Regions from separate parts of the Kaistia sp. UC242_56 genome, predicted to be linked through region 2. Evidence: predicted binding sites of a transcription regulator. Region 2 holds the regulator's gene; the other holds the start of a gene.
The links. The regulator PhoB, encoded in region 2, activates phosphate uptake and scavenging genes when phosphate is short. The targets are predictions, from matches to a motif close to TGTCATNNANCTGTCAT.
Positions count from the first base shown of each region.

Region 1: ACHMWQ_RS02470 (DUF2794 domain-containing protein) is a predicted target of PhoB. The motif match lies at 2,597-2,613, and genes of this name have one in related genera.

Region 1 is NZ_JBIOAN010000001.1:526,413-532,790, reverse strand. Features, by position in the region: gene ACHMWQ_RS02480 (DUF1223 domain-containing protein) at 1-100, shown strand, start outside; gene htpG (molecular chaperone HtpG) at 196-2,100, opposite strand; gene ACHMWQ_RS02470 (DUF2794 domain-containing protein) at 2,639-3,022, shown strand; gene ACHMWQ_RS02465 (GNAT family N-acetyltransferase) at 3,110-3,652, opposite strand; gene ACHMWQ_RS02460 (Bax inhibitor-1/YccA family protein) at 3,776-4,552, opposite strand; gene ACHMWQ_RS02455 (ABC transporter permease) at 4,753-6,378, opposite strand, start outside.
Region 2 is NZ_JBIOAN010000002.1:902,546-908,923, forward strand. Features, by position in the region: gene pstS (phosphate ABC transporter substrate-binding protein PstS) at 1-330, shown strand, start outside; gene pstC (phosphate ABC transporter permease subunit PstC) at 415-1,407, shown strand; gene pstA (phosphate ABC transporter permease PstA) at 1,419-2,321, shown strand; gene pstB (phosphate ABC transporter ATP-binding protein PstB) at 2,318-3,103, shown strand; gene phoU (phosphate signaling complex protein PhoU) at 3,129-3,845, shown strand; gene phoB (phosphate regulon transcriptional regulator PhoB) at 3,878-4,576, shown strand; gene ACHMWQ_RS06970 (GcrA family cell cycle regulator) at 4,787-5,320, opposite strand; gene ACHMWQ_RS06975 (aspartate aminotransferase family protein) at 5,729-6,378, shown strand, end outside.

The sequences.
Region 1 (6,378 bases), on a different contig from region 2:
TGCCGATGGCTGCGCCATCCTGCTGCAGGCCGAAACCGCGAATGGCGAGCCGGGCGAAATCCTCGGCGCCGCATTTTCGGAAAAAGGCGCGGAGTGGTGACGGGGCGGGCTCGATAGGGCCCAGCGTTCGTCCATCTCCATGAAAAAAGCGCGGGACGTGCCCGCGCTTTTCTTTTGTCACGACATGCGTCGCCGTCAGGCGACCGTCTTTTCCATCAGTCCTGCCAGCGCCTTGGCAAAGGCGGCCGGCTCGTCCGGCGCCTCGCCGTCGAGGATGCGGGCCAGACCGAAGAGCAATGGGGCCGCGGCGTCGACGCGCTCGGCCGCCGCTCCGCCCTCTGCTGCCTGGGCGGCGAGGCCGGCCACCAGCGGATGGGTGGGATTGAGCTCCAGGATCTGCGCCGAGCGGCCGCCGGCGCCGTCGCGGCTCGCCAGGATCTTCTCCAACTGCCGGTCGGGTCCGAATTCGGGCGACACCAGGCAGGCGGGGCTCGTCGCCAGGCGGTTCGATCCGCGCACCTCGACCACCTTGTCGCCCAGCGCCTGCTTGAGGCGGAGCGTCAGCGCGGCGAGCGCTGCCTCGGAAGCCGGCTTCTCCTCGCTGGACTTGTCCTTGGCGGCTTCCGCTTCCAGCACCGGGATGAGGTCGAGCGTCGCTGCGCCCTGCGTCACCGACTGGAACGGCTTGCCGTCGAAGCCCAGCGCCGTGCGCACCCAGAAGGCATCGACCGCGTCGGAGAGGATCAGCACCTCGACGCCGCGCTTGGCGAAGCCTTCGAGATGCGGCGAGGCCGAGATCGTCGCCGCGTCGTCGCCGAGCGCGTAGTAGATCGCCGTCTGGTTCGGCCGGAAGGCGGCGACGATGTCCGCCAGGCTGCGCCAACTGTCGCCGCCGGTCGTCGTCTTGAAGCGGGCCAGCTTGAACAGCGCGTCGCGGCGGTCGGGGGCCTCGTAGAGCCCTTCCTTGAGCACGGCGCCGAAGGCTTCCCAGACCTTGACGAAGCGCTCGGGATCGTCGGTCGCCAACTTGTCGAGATCGGCCAGGATGCGATTGGTGACGCCCTTGCCGATTGCCTCGATCACCGGGTTCTTCTGCAGCATCTCGCGCGACAGGTTGAGCGGCAGGTCTTCCGAATCGATCACGCCGCGCACGAAGCGCAGCCAGGGCGGCAGGATCTCGGCCTCGTCCGTGATGAAGACGCGGCGGACATAGAGCTTCACCCGGCCCTGCCGCTCCGGCTCGAATAGGTCGAACGGCCGCGAGGACGGCACGAACAGCAGCACGGAATATTCCGTCCGCCCTTCGGCGCGGTAATGGATCGTGACGGCCGGCTCGTCGAAGCGGCCGCCGACATGGCCATAGAATTCCTTGTATTCCTCTTCCGTCACGGCCGATTTCGGCTTGCGCCAGAGCGCGCTGCCGTCGGCCAGCGACTCCTCGGTGCCGTCGGCGAGCTTCAGCACGATCGGCACGGGCACATGGGCGGAGTAAGCCGTGACGATACGCTCGATCGTGTCGGTCTCGGCGTAGCTGGCATTGTCGGGGTTGAGATGCAGCACGATGCGCGTGCCGCGCGCCGGCGCATCGGCGAGATCCGCCGGCTCGATCTCATAGGCGCCCTTGCCGTCGGAGCTCCAGCGCCAGGCCTCGTCCGAGCCCGCCTTGCGCGAGACGACGGAAACCTTGTCGGCGACCATGAAGGCGGAATAGAAGCCGACGCCGAACTGGCCGATCAGCGCCGATCCCTTGGCGCCGTCGCCGGCCTTTTCGAGGAAGGCACGGGTGCCGGACTGGGCGATCGTGCCGAGATTGTCGATCAGCTCCTGCCGGTCCATGCCGATGCCATTGTCGGCGATGACCAGGCTCGGCGCTTCCTTGTCGGCCTCGATGACGATCTGGAAGGCATCGCCGCCCTCGATCAGCTTTGGATCGGAAAGGGACAGCGTACGCAGCTTCTCGCAGGCGTCGGCGGCATTGGAGATGAGTTCGCGCAGGAAGACGTCGCGATTGGAATAGACCGAATGCACCATCATGTGCAGCAGGCGCGAGACCTCGGCCTCAAACGTGCGGGTCTCGGCGGCGGGCTTGTTTTCAGACACGCTTTTCTCTCCGGTATTGTCGGCGTCCCGGCGCGAGGTCGATGCCTGGGCGGCTGGCGCCATCGGGCGTCGTCGCTCACGCGGGCGGCGCTGATATCGCCGGTCGCCGGCCGAGTTTCAAGGCCGGAGGCCCCCGCTTGGCGTCCAGGCAAAGAAAAAGGCCGGCAGAGCCGACCTCAGGAACCTTTTGGGAGGGGAATGCAATTCGACGACTGACTGACTTCGAAGGTGGTCCGGCTCAACTGAGGACCCCGGGGGGCTGGGGGGCTGAGAAATTCCGAAGCCTTGGCCAAGCCGGACCGTTCGAAGCGATGGTGTGATATTGCCGGGCCAATGCGGCCGGTGCCGGGCCGAAAAAGGGCGGAATAAAGGAATTTTACACGCCTCCTTCACGGCTTCGTGAGGTTCGTCCGGGCCCGTTGGAAACGGCGAGTCGCGTCTTTCCTTGGTCCGGCGGACGAGCCGCGCCTTGCCAGCTTGGCCGAACGGAGCGATCATGACCGCTCGATGACAATGCGGCTCGCTGCAGGAGGCGCCATTGAGCGAAGGTGAAGACAAGGCGGGATCCGGTGGCAGCGCCACGCTGGTGTCGCTGATCCCACCGGAGACGGCGAAGTCCGTTCCCCTGATTGCTTTCAACCGACTCGAGCTGAACGAGATCCTGCGTGTCTATGGGCGCATGGTGGCGGCCGGCGAGTGGCGCGACTACGCGATCGATCATTTGCGCGACAAGGCGGTGTTCTCGATCTTCCGCCGTTCGTCCGAGATGCCGCTCTACAAGGTCGTCAAGGATCCGGAACTGCGCAACCGCCAGGGCGCCTACGCCGTGATCGCGACCGGCGGCTACATCATGAAGCGCGGCCATGATCTGCGACAGGTTCTGGCTGTGCTGGATACCAAGCTCAAGGTCGTCCAGAGCTAGGGCAATCGCTTCGCGAAGGGTACGCCGCGCGAACGGGGCTAAGGCCTCTGTCTTTCGGGAAGCGCCGCCGCCTGTGGCTGCTGTCCATCAGTCGGCCGGAGGCTCGTCACTGCCGTCGCCGAGCGCGCGCTGCATCAGCACGCTGTCCAGCCAGCGGCCATGCTTCCAGCCGACATTCTCGAAAATGCCGACCAGCCGGAATCCCTGCGCCGCATGCAGCCGGATCGAGGCCTGGTGGCTGGAATCGCCGATCACGCCGACCATCTGGCGGAAGCCGGCCACGGTGGCCGCCGCGATCAGTTCCGTCAGAAGCCGCTTGCCGACGCCGAGCCCCTGCGCCTTGGGCTCCAGATAGATCGAGTCCTCGACCGTGAAGCGATAGCCCGGCCGCGGCCGATAGGGCCCCGCATAGGCGTAACCGAGGATTTCCCCGCCGCCTTCCGCCACAAGATAAGGGTGGTCGCTATCCACCAGGACCTCGTGCCGACGCCGCATCTCCGCTTCGTCCGGCGGGTCGAGTTCGAAGCTCGCCGTGCCGAACCGCACCCAGTGCGAGTAGATCCCGGTGATCGCTTTCAGATCGTTGACGCAGGCCGGGCGGATGTAGAGATCGTCGGGGAGGGGAGACATTGGCGAGGCACTCGAATACTGCGAGCTCCAGCGCGGCCAGGACTTCGCCGCGCGCTCGCGAAAAAACACATAAAAAAGGGCGCAGCCTTGGCCGCGCCCTTCGATTGGGGTCTCGATCGCGCCTTAGCGGCGGTCGCCGAACAGGCGGAGCATCATCAGGAACAGGTTGATGAAGTCGAGATAGAGCGTCAGCGCGCCCATGATCGCCTTGCGGCCGGCAACCGTGCCATCGTCGCCGACATAGTACATTTCCTTGATCTTCTGCGTGTCATAGGCGGTGAGGCCCACGAAGATCAGCACGCCGAGGATCGAGATCGCGAAGCCAAGCGCCGACGATCCGATGAAAATGTTGACGATCGAAGCGATGATGATGCCGATCAGGCCCATGAACAGGAACGAGCCCATTCCGGTCAGATCGCGCTTCGTGGTGTAGCCGTACAGGCTCATGGCGCCGAAGGTGGCGGCGCTGATGAAGAACACCTGCGTGATCGACTGCGCCGTGTAGACGGCGAAGATCGAGGACAGCGAGACGCCCATCAGGGCCGAATAGCCCCAGAACACGGCCTGAGCCTTTGCCGTCGACATCTTGTGGATGCCAAAGGAGAGCCAGAACACGAGGCCCACGGGGGCCAGCATCAGCACCCACATGAGCGGGCCGGTGTAGATCGTCTTGCCGAGGCTGGTCAGCAGAAGGCCATTCTGCATCTGCGCGACAGCCTGGGACGGGTCGCTGGTCACGGCAAGCTTGAAGATGCCGAGCGCGGCTGCGCCGGTGATCATCAGGCCGATCGCCATGTAGTTATAGACCTGCAGCATATGGCTGCGCAGGCCCTGATCGATAACACCGGTTTCGGCACGCGCTGCGCCAAACGGTGAGACGCGATTGTCGAAATCTGCCATCGAAGTCCTCTCCGAAATAAAAAATCCGCGGCTGCGTCGCCGCGAAACCCCCGTTTCCGCCACCGAGCGTCCCAACCTCTTCGGTTCCGCCTGGCGGCAAGCCCTCGGGTTCCCATGCGATATGGGCACCCCGATCGATCCGTGCAAGAGATCCAGCACGGCCCAAGTGGAACAATCGTACGCGATGCGGACGGGTGCGACTACAGGTTTCTGAGTACCGGCGCCGCCTTCTGGCCGAGCAATCGCCACGTGCCGGCGAGGCCGAGGCCGATGGTGAGCGCCACGGCGATCAGGGCGGCGGCGAGCGCGGTCACAGGAAACACGGTGAAGGGCTGGCCCATCACCCCGGCGACGACGCCCCAGGCGGCGAGCGAGCCGGCCAGCACGGCAAAGACCGCCGTAGCCAGTCCGAGCAGGCCGTATTCCAGCCCGAAGGCCTTCAGCAATTGGCCGCGCGTCGCGCCGAGGGTCTTCAGGATCACCGCATCATAGAGCCGCTGCCGGTGACCCGCGGCAAGCGCCCCCGCCAGCACCAGCACCGACGCGGCCAGCGCGATCGACGAGGCGACGCGGATTGCCAGCATCAGCTGATCCAGGATCGAGGAGATGCGGTCGAGGGCCTCGCGGACCCGGATCGCCGTGACGGAGGGAAATTCCGTGCCGGCGTTGCGCATCAGCTTCGCCTCCGCCGCCGGATCGGCGACACCGGGATGGGCAAGGGTCGCGAGCACGGAGTAGGGCGCGCCGGTGAAGGCCGAGGGCGAGAACACCAGGACGAAGTTGATCGCCAGGCTTTCCCATTCGACCTCGCGCAGATTGGCGATCGTCGCCGTGATCTCGCGTCCGAGCACGTTGACGGTGACGGTGTCGCCGGTCTTGAGGCCGAGGCCGCGCGCGACGCCCGCTTCCATCGAGACGAGCGGCGGGCCGGCATAATCGGCCGCCCACCATTCGCCTTCGGAGAGCCGCGAATTCTTCGGAATGGTGGCGGCAAAGGTCACGCCGCGATCCCCCTTCAGCACCCAGGCAACCTCGGGCGTCGGCGTCGCCTGGTCGGCCGGGGTCTTGTTCAGGGCGACGATGCGGCCGCGCAGCATCGGCACGCTCTCGACCGTTGCATCCGGGATCTCCTTCTTGAGGAAATCCATGAAGGCCGGGGCCTCGGCATTCTGCACGTCGAGGAAAAAGAAGCTCGGCGCGCGGTCGGGCAGGGACTGCGTCAGCTGGCGATGCAGATTGCCGTCGATCAGCGCGATCGTCACCAGCACGGTGAGGCCGAGCCCGAGCGACAGCACGACCGAGCCGGTCAGCGCGCCGGGGCGGTGGATGTTGCCGACGGCGAGCCGCCATTCGGTCGAGGCCAACCGCGGCGCGCGGCGGGCGAGCGCCGTCACGGCCCAGGCCACGAGCCGCAGCATCAGGAAGGAAGCCGCGACGCCGATGACGAAATAGAAGGCGATGCGGCGATCATAGGCGAGAAGGATGGCGAGCCCCGCCAGCGCCGCCGCCGAGACGATGGCCGCGATCAGGAAGGCAAGGCGGGGCCGCATCTTGCCGAAGGCGGCGCCGTCGCGGAACAGCGCGGTCGGCGCGATGTCGCCGGCGCGACCGAGCGGCACCAGCGCGAAGGTCAGCGCCGTCAGCAGGCCATAGAGCGCGGCATAGCCGAGCGCGGTCGGATAGAAGCCGGTTTCGGCGCCGACCGGCAGCACGTCGGCCAGGAATTGCAGCGCCACCACCGGGACCAGCGCGCCGATGGCGAGGCCGATGACCACGCCGAGCAGCGCGATCAGCAGAATCTGGATCAGATAGAGCCGGGTGACCAG
Region 2 (6,378 bases):
GCTCCGGAAGCGGCTAACTTCGCCGCCGCCGCCGCCAACGTCGATTGGGCCAATGCTCCGGGCTACTACGTCATCCTGACGAACGAGCCCGGCGCGACCTCCTGGCCGATCACCGCCGCGACCTTCATCCTGGTCCACGCCAAGCCCGACAACGCCGCCGACGTCGCCGAAGCCCTGAAGTTCTTCAGCTGGGCCTACGACAAGGGCGACGCTGCAGCCGAAGAGCTGCACTACATCCCGCTGCCCGACTCGGTCGTCGCCAACATCAAGGCGACCTGGGCCAAGGAAATCCTTGGCGCCGACGGCAAGCCGGTCTTCGCTGCCAACTAGGCTCGATCAGACGGAAAGAGGGGCGCGCTGCCCCTCTTTCTTCCTTCACAATATTGGCTCCCAATGCGGAACCGGGAAAACAACATGGTCGATGCTGCGATGACAGGCGCGATCAGCGCCGGCATGGATAGTGCCAAGCTGAAACGCATGAGACGGTTCAAGGCCGGGGATGCCACCTTCCGGGCGTTGACCCTGAGCGCCGCGCTGATGGTTCTGGTGCTGCTGGGCGGCGTCATCGTCTCGCTGGTGCACGGCTCGATCCCGGCGCTCTCGACCTTCGGCTTCGGCTTCATCACGAGCCAGTCCTGGAATCCCGTCACCGAGAAGTTCGGCGCGCTGGCGCCCATCTACGGTACGGTCATCACCTCCTTCATCGCGCTCCTGATCGCCGTTCCCGTCGGCATCGGCATCGCCATCTTCCTGACCGAGCTGTGCCCGCCCTGGCTGAAGCGTCCGATCGGCGTCGCCATCGAACTGCTCGCCGGCATTCCCTCGATCATCTACGGCATCTGGGGCCTGTTCGTTTTCGCCCCATTCTTCCAGACGACGATCCAGCCCTTCCTGATCGACATCTTCGCGCCGATCCCCGTGCTGAACAATCTCTTCGCCGGCCCGCCCTACGGCATCGGCATCCTGACCGCCGGCTTCATCCTGGCCATCATGGTGCTGCCCTTCATCACCTCGATCACCCGCGACGTGTTCGACACGGTGCCGCCGGTCCTGAAGGAAGCAACCTACGGCCTCGGCTGCACGACCTCGGAAGTCGTGACCAAGGTGGTGCTGCCCTATACCCGCGTCGGCGTCATCGGCGGCGTCATGCTGGGCCTTGGCCGCGCACTCGGCGAAACCATGGCCGTCACCTTCGTGATCGGCAACGCCCACAAGATCTCCGCCTCGATCCTGTCGCCCGGCACGACCATCTCGGCCTCGATCGCCAACGAATTCACGGAAGCCGTCGGCGATCTCTACACCTCGTCGCTGATCGCGCTCGGCCTGATCCTCTTCGTCATCACCTTCATCGTTCTCGCCGCGGCGCGTCTGCTGCTGATGCGCATGAACGTCAAAGCCGGCAATTGAGGCGCCCGATCATGGCAAGCAATCTCGGCACAATCGGCTCCGGCGGCCTTTCCGCCGCCTCGACGCCCGCCGCCCAGGCGATCTACCGCCGCCGCCGTCGCGGCAACAAGATCCTGCTGACGCTCTCCGTCGGCGCCACCATCTTCGGCCTGGCCTGGCTGGTGCTGATCCTCGGCGCGCTGCTCTATCAGGGCTTCAGCGGTCTCTCGCTGGCGGTCTTCACCGAAATGACGCCGCCGCCGGGCTCGGCCGGTGGTCTTCTGAACGCCATAATGGGCAGCCTGGTCATGACCTTCGGCGGCGTGATCATCGGCACGCCGATCGGCATCCTGGCCGGCACCTACATGTCGGAATACGGCCGCAACAACAAGCTGACGATGGTTGTGCGCTTCATCAACGACATCCTGCTGGCGGCGCCTTCGATCGTCATCGGCCTGTTCGTCTATGAGGTGGTCGTCGTCCGGATGGGGCACTTCTCGGCCTTCGCCGGCATGGCGGCGCTCGCCATCCTGGTCATTCCGGTCGTCGTCCGCACGACGGAGGACATGCTCAACCTGGTGCCGAACCAGCTTCGCGAGGCTGCCGCCTCGCTCGGCCTGCCGCGCTCGATCATGATCCGCCACGTCGCCTACAAGGCCGCGATGTCGGGCATCGTCACCGGCGTGCTGCTGGCGATCGCCCGCGTCAGCGGCGAGACCGCCCCGCTGCTCTTCACCGCGCTGAACAACCAGTTCTGGAGCACCAACCTGAACGCGCCGATGTCGTCGCTGCCGGTGACGATCTTCCAGTTCGCCCTGTCGCCCTATCCGGATTGGCAGAAGCTGGCCTGGACCGGTGCCCTGCTCATCACCTTTACCGTGCTGGCGCTCAACATCGTCGCTCGCGCCTTCCTCAGCCCCAAGGCTCAAAAATGACCCAGTCCGCGATGAACACGGCCGGCATGGCCGAGAAGATCTCGATCCGCAATCTGAAGTTCTTCTACGGCGACAACCTCGCGCTGAAGACCATCAACCTGCCGCTGTTCGAGAAGAAGGTCACCGCTTTCATCGGCCCGTCGGGTTGCGGCAAGTCGACCCTGCTGCGCGTGCTGAACCGGATGTACGACCTCTATCCGCGCCAGCGGGCCGAGGGCGAGGTGATCTTCGACGGCAAGAACGTGCTCGACCCCGACCAGGACCGCAACATGCTGCGCGCCCGCGTCGGCATGGTGTTCCAGAAGCCGACGCCATTCCCGATGTCGATCTACGACAACATCGCCTTCGGCATCCGCCTCTATGAAAACATCTCGCGCTCCGAGATGGACGGCCGGGTCGAGGCGGCGCTGACGCGCGGCGCGCTCTGGAACGAGGTCAAGGACAAGCTGCACACCAGCGGTCTCAGCCTCTCCGGCGGCCAGCAGCAGCGCCTCTGCATCGCCCGCACCATCGCGGTGCGGCCGGAAGTCGTGCTGTTCGACGAGCCCTGCTCGGCGCTCGATCCGATCTCGACCGCCAAGATCGAGGAACTGATCGACGAACTGACGACCGACTACACGATCGCCATCGTCACCCACAACATGCAGCAGGCCGCCCGCGTCTCGGACTACACGGCCTTCATGTATCTCGGCGAGCTGATCGAGTTCGACGAGACCACGAAGATCTTCACCGCCCCGAGCGACAAGCGCACGCAGGACTACATCACCGGTCGCTTCGGCTAAGCCGGGCCACGGGTAGGAGCACGACATGTCCGAACACATCGTTTCCAAGTACGACGAAGAACTGAACGACGTCGCCCGCCGCATCGCCGAGATGGGCGGCATGGCCGAGCGTCTCGTCGACGTCGCGGTCGGCGCGCTGATGCGCGTCGATGCCGCGACCGCCCGCACCGTCATCGCGGACGACAAGAAGCTCGACGTGCTGCAGCGCGAATGCGAAGAGCGCGCCATCATGATCATCGCCCGGCGCCAGCCCATGGCGATGGACCTGCGCGAAGTCATCGCCGCGCAGCGTATCGCCAGCGATCTCGAGCGCATCGGCGACCTAGCCAAGAACATCGCCAAGCGCGTCATTGCGCTGGACGGCCACATCCAGTCCAAGCGTTTCAACACCGGCGTCGAGCACATGGCGCAGCTGTCGCTGGCGCAGCTCAAGGACGTGCTGGATTCCTACGCGACCCGCGACGTCGACCAAGCCTACCAGGTCTGGAAGCGCGACGAAGAAATCGACGCCATGTACACGTCGCTCTTCCGCGAGCTGCTGACCTACATGATGGAAGATCCGCGCAACATCACCTTCTGCACGCATCTCCTGTTCTGCGCCAAGAACATCGAGCGCATCGGCGACCATGCGACCAATATCGCCGAGACGGTCTATTATGTCGTCACCGGCCAGGTCCTGGCCGAGGATCGTCCCAAGCAGGACGAATCCAGCACGACCGCCGTCGCGTATGAGAAGAACTGACGCCTGCGTCAGGTTTACTGGGATATCCGTGAATGACGCCACGCGTTATGATCGTTGAGGACGAGGAGGCGCTGAGCCTCCTCCTCCGCTACAACCTCGAAGCCGAGGGCTATGCCGTCGAGGTGGTGCCGCGCGGCGACGACGCCGAGATGCGCCTGCTCGAAACCGTACCCGACCTGCTGCTGCTCGACTGGATGCTGCCGGGCATTTCCGGCATCGAGCTGTGCCGCCGCCTGCGGGCGCGCGACGCCACCCGCACCCTGCCGGTGATCATGCTGACGGCGCGCGGCGAGGAACAGGAACGCATCCGGGGCCTTGCCACCGGCGCCGACGACTATGTCGTCAAGCCGTTCTCCGTGCCGGAACTGATGGCCCGCGTGCGCGCCATCCTGCGCCGCTCGAAGCCGGAGGTAATCGCCTCGTTGCTGCGCGCCGGCGACATCGAGCTCGACCGCGAGACGCATCGCGTCCGCCGCTCCGGCCGCGAGCTGCATCTCGGCCCGACCGAGTTCCGCCTGCTCGAATATCTGATGAAGAGCCCGGGCCGCGTGTTTTCCCGCGAGCAGCTGCTCGACGGCGTCTGGGGCCGCGACGTCTATGTCGACGAGCGCACGGTCGACGTGCATATCGGTCGGCTGCGCAAGGCGGTCAATCGCGGCCGCGTCAAGGACCCGATCCGCACGGTGCGCGGCTCCGGCTACTCCTTCGACGACCAGTTCGCGATGGCGTGAGGCGTTCCCTTGCCTCTCCCGGATGGGAGGGGCGGGGCAGTCTTCCAAAAATTCAGCCCAACCAAAAAGCCGCGTGGCCCTCCACGCGGCTTTTTGCATGCAACGAGCCAGGGCACAAAAAAAGGCCGTGCGCCCCGGGGGAGGCGGCACGGCCAGACTTGCATCGCAGGCCGACGGTGGGAGGACGCCGTCAGCCGCGGCGCGGCGCAATCAGGCGCCGACAGCCTTCTTCTGGCGACGATCATGCACGGGCTGATAGGCAACCCGCGAATGATATTCGCAATAGGGAATGCCGGAATTCGAGCGCTGGCCGCAGAAGTGGAAATCCTCGGTGCTGGGATCGCCGATCGGCCACTTGCAGGTCTGCTCGGTCAGGGTGAGGATCGTCGCGTGCAGGCTGATCGGAACGACGACGTCGTCCGAGCCAACCGCCCTGGGCATGCGCCGCGGCTCGGGTGCGATCTGGCTCATCGGCTTCAGGGCCGTGTTGCCGGCGACGAGTGGCCTGACGGGATTGGGGCGCCCTGTCGTGACCGAGCGTCCGTTGGTGGCAGCCGCGGGCTTGCGGGCGCGAGCGACCGGCGCCGTTGCCGGCTTGGCACGGCCGGAAAGGCTCAGCCGGTGTACCTTGCCGATGACCGCATTGCGCGTTACGCCGCCGAGTTCCGAAGCGATCTGGCTTGCGCTCAAGCCGTCGGTCCAGAGTTTTTTCAGCAACTCAACCCGTTCGTCCGTCCAAGTCATAGCGTGTCCTTGTCGGTCGGAGCGATACCCGGAATCCTGTCGCGGTCGTTCAGCCGGGATGCCGGACGACTGCGGACGCCATACAAGGGTCAGGGGGAGGTACCTGCTCGATATTTCGTGTCTTAACGAAAATTAAGATACTATATGGCGTGACTCGGTGACAAGAGTCGGAGGGATGGGTAGCGGCCGATCGGGCTGTTTTCCCCAACTTGCGACGGATTTCGGATCCATGAGTCCCGTCAATCGCTTAGCCGTCATGACCGCGCGCGAGCGGCGATTTCATTGACACAAATCGTCACGACCGTGATATAAGGGCAACGCATAAAGGTGCTGCCCGGCGCGTTGGCCTCGGGCGGCACCTTTGATTTTTAAGCACCCATTTCCGTGGTTTCATCCGAAGGAGGGGATATGAGCGCCCCCGATACCAGCGTTAAAAAGACCTCGTCCAGCCTCTATGACACCTTTTCGCGTGCGCCGCTCGAGTTCGAGCGAGGCGAGGGGGCCTGGGTCTTTACGCGAGAGGGCGACGCTTATCTCGATTTCTCCGCCGGCATCGCGGTGAACACGCTCGGCCATGCCAATCCGATCCTGGTGCAGGCGCTGACCGAACAGGCCGGCAAGCTCTGGCACACCTCGAACCTGTTCCGGATCCCGGGCCAGGAGAAGCTTGCCGACACGCTGGTCGCCAATACCTTCGCCGACCGGGTCTTCTTCGCCAATTCGGGCGCCGAGGCCAACGAGGCAGCCATCAAGACGGCGCGGCGCTATCATTACGTCAACGGCCAGCCCGACCGGTACCGCATCCTCACCATCGAGGGCGCGTTCCACGGCCGGACCCTGGCGACGCTCGCCGCCGGCGGGCAGCAGAAATATCTCGACGGCTTCGGCCCGAAGGCGGACGGCTTCGACCAGGTGCCGTTCGGCGACATGGCGGCGATCAAGGCCGCGGTGACGCCGGCGACCGCCGCCATCATGATCGAGCCGATCCAGGGCGAGGGCGGCGTGCGCGCCTTCCCGAACGCCTTCCTGCGCGAGCTCCGGGCGCTTTGCGACGCCGA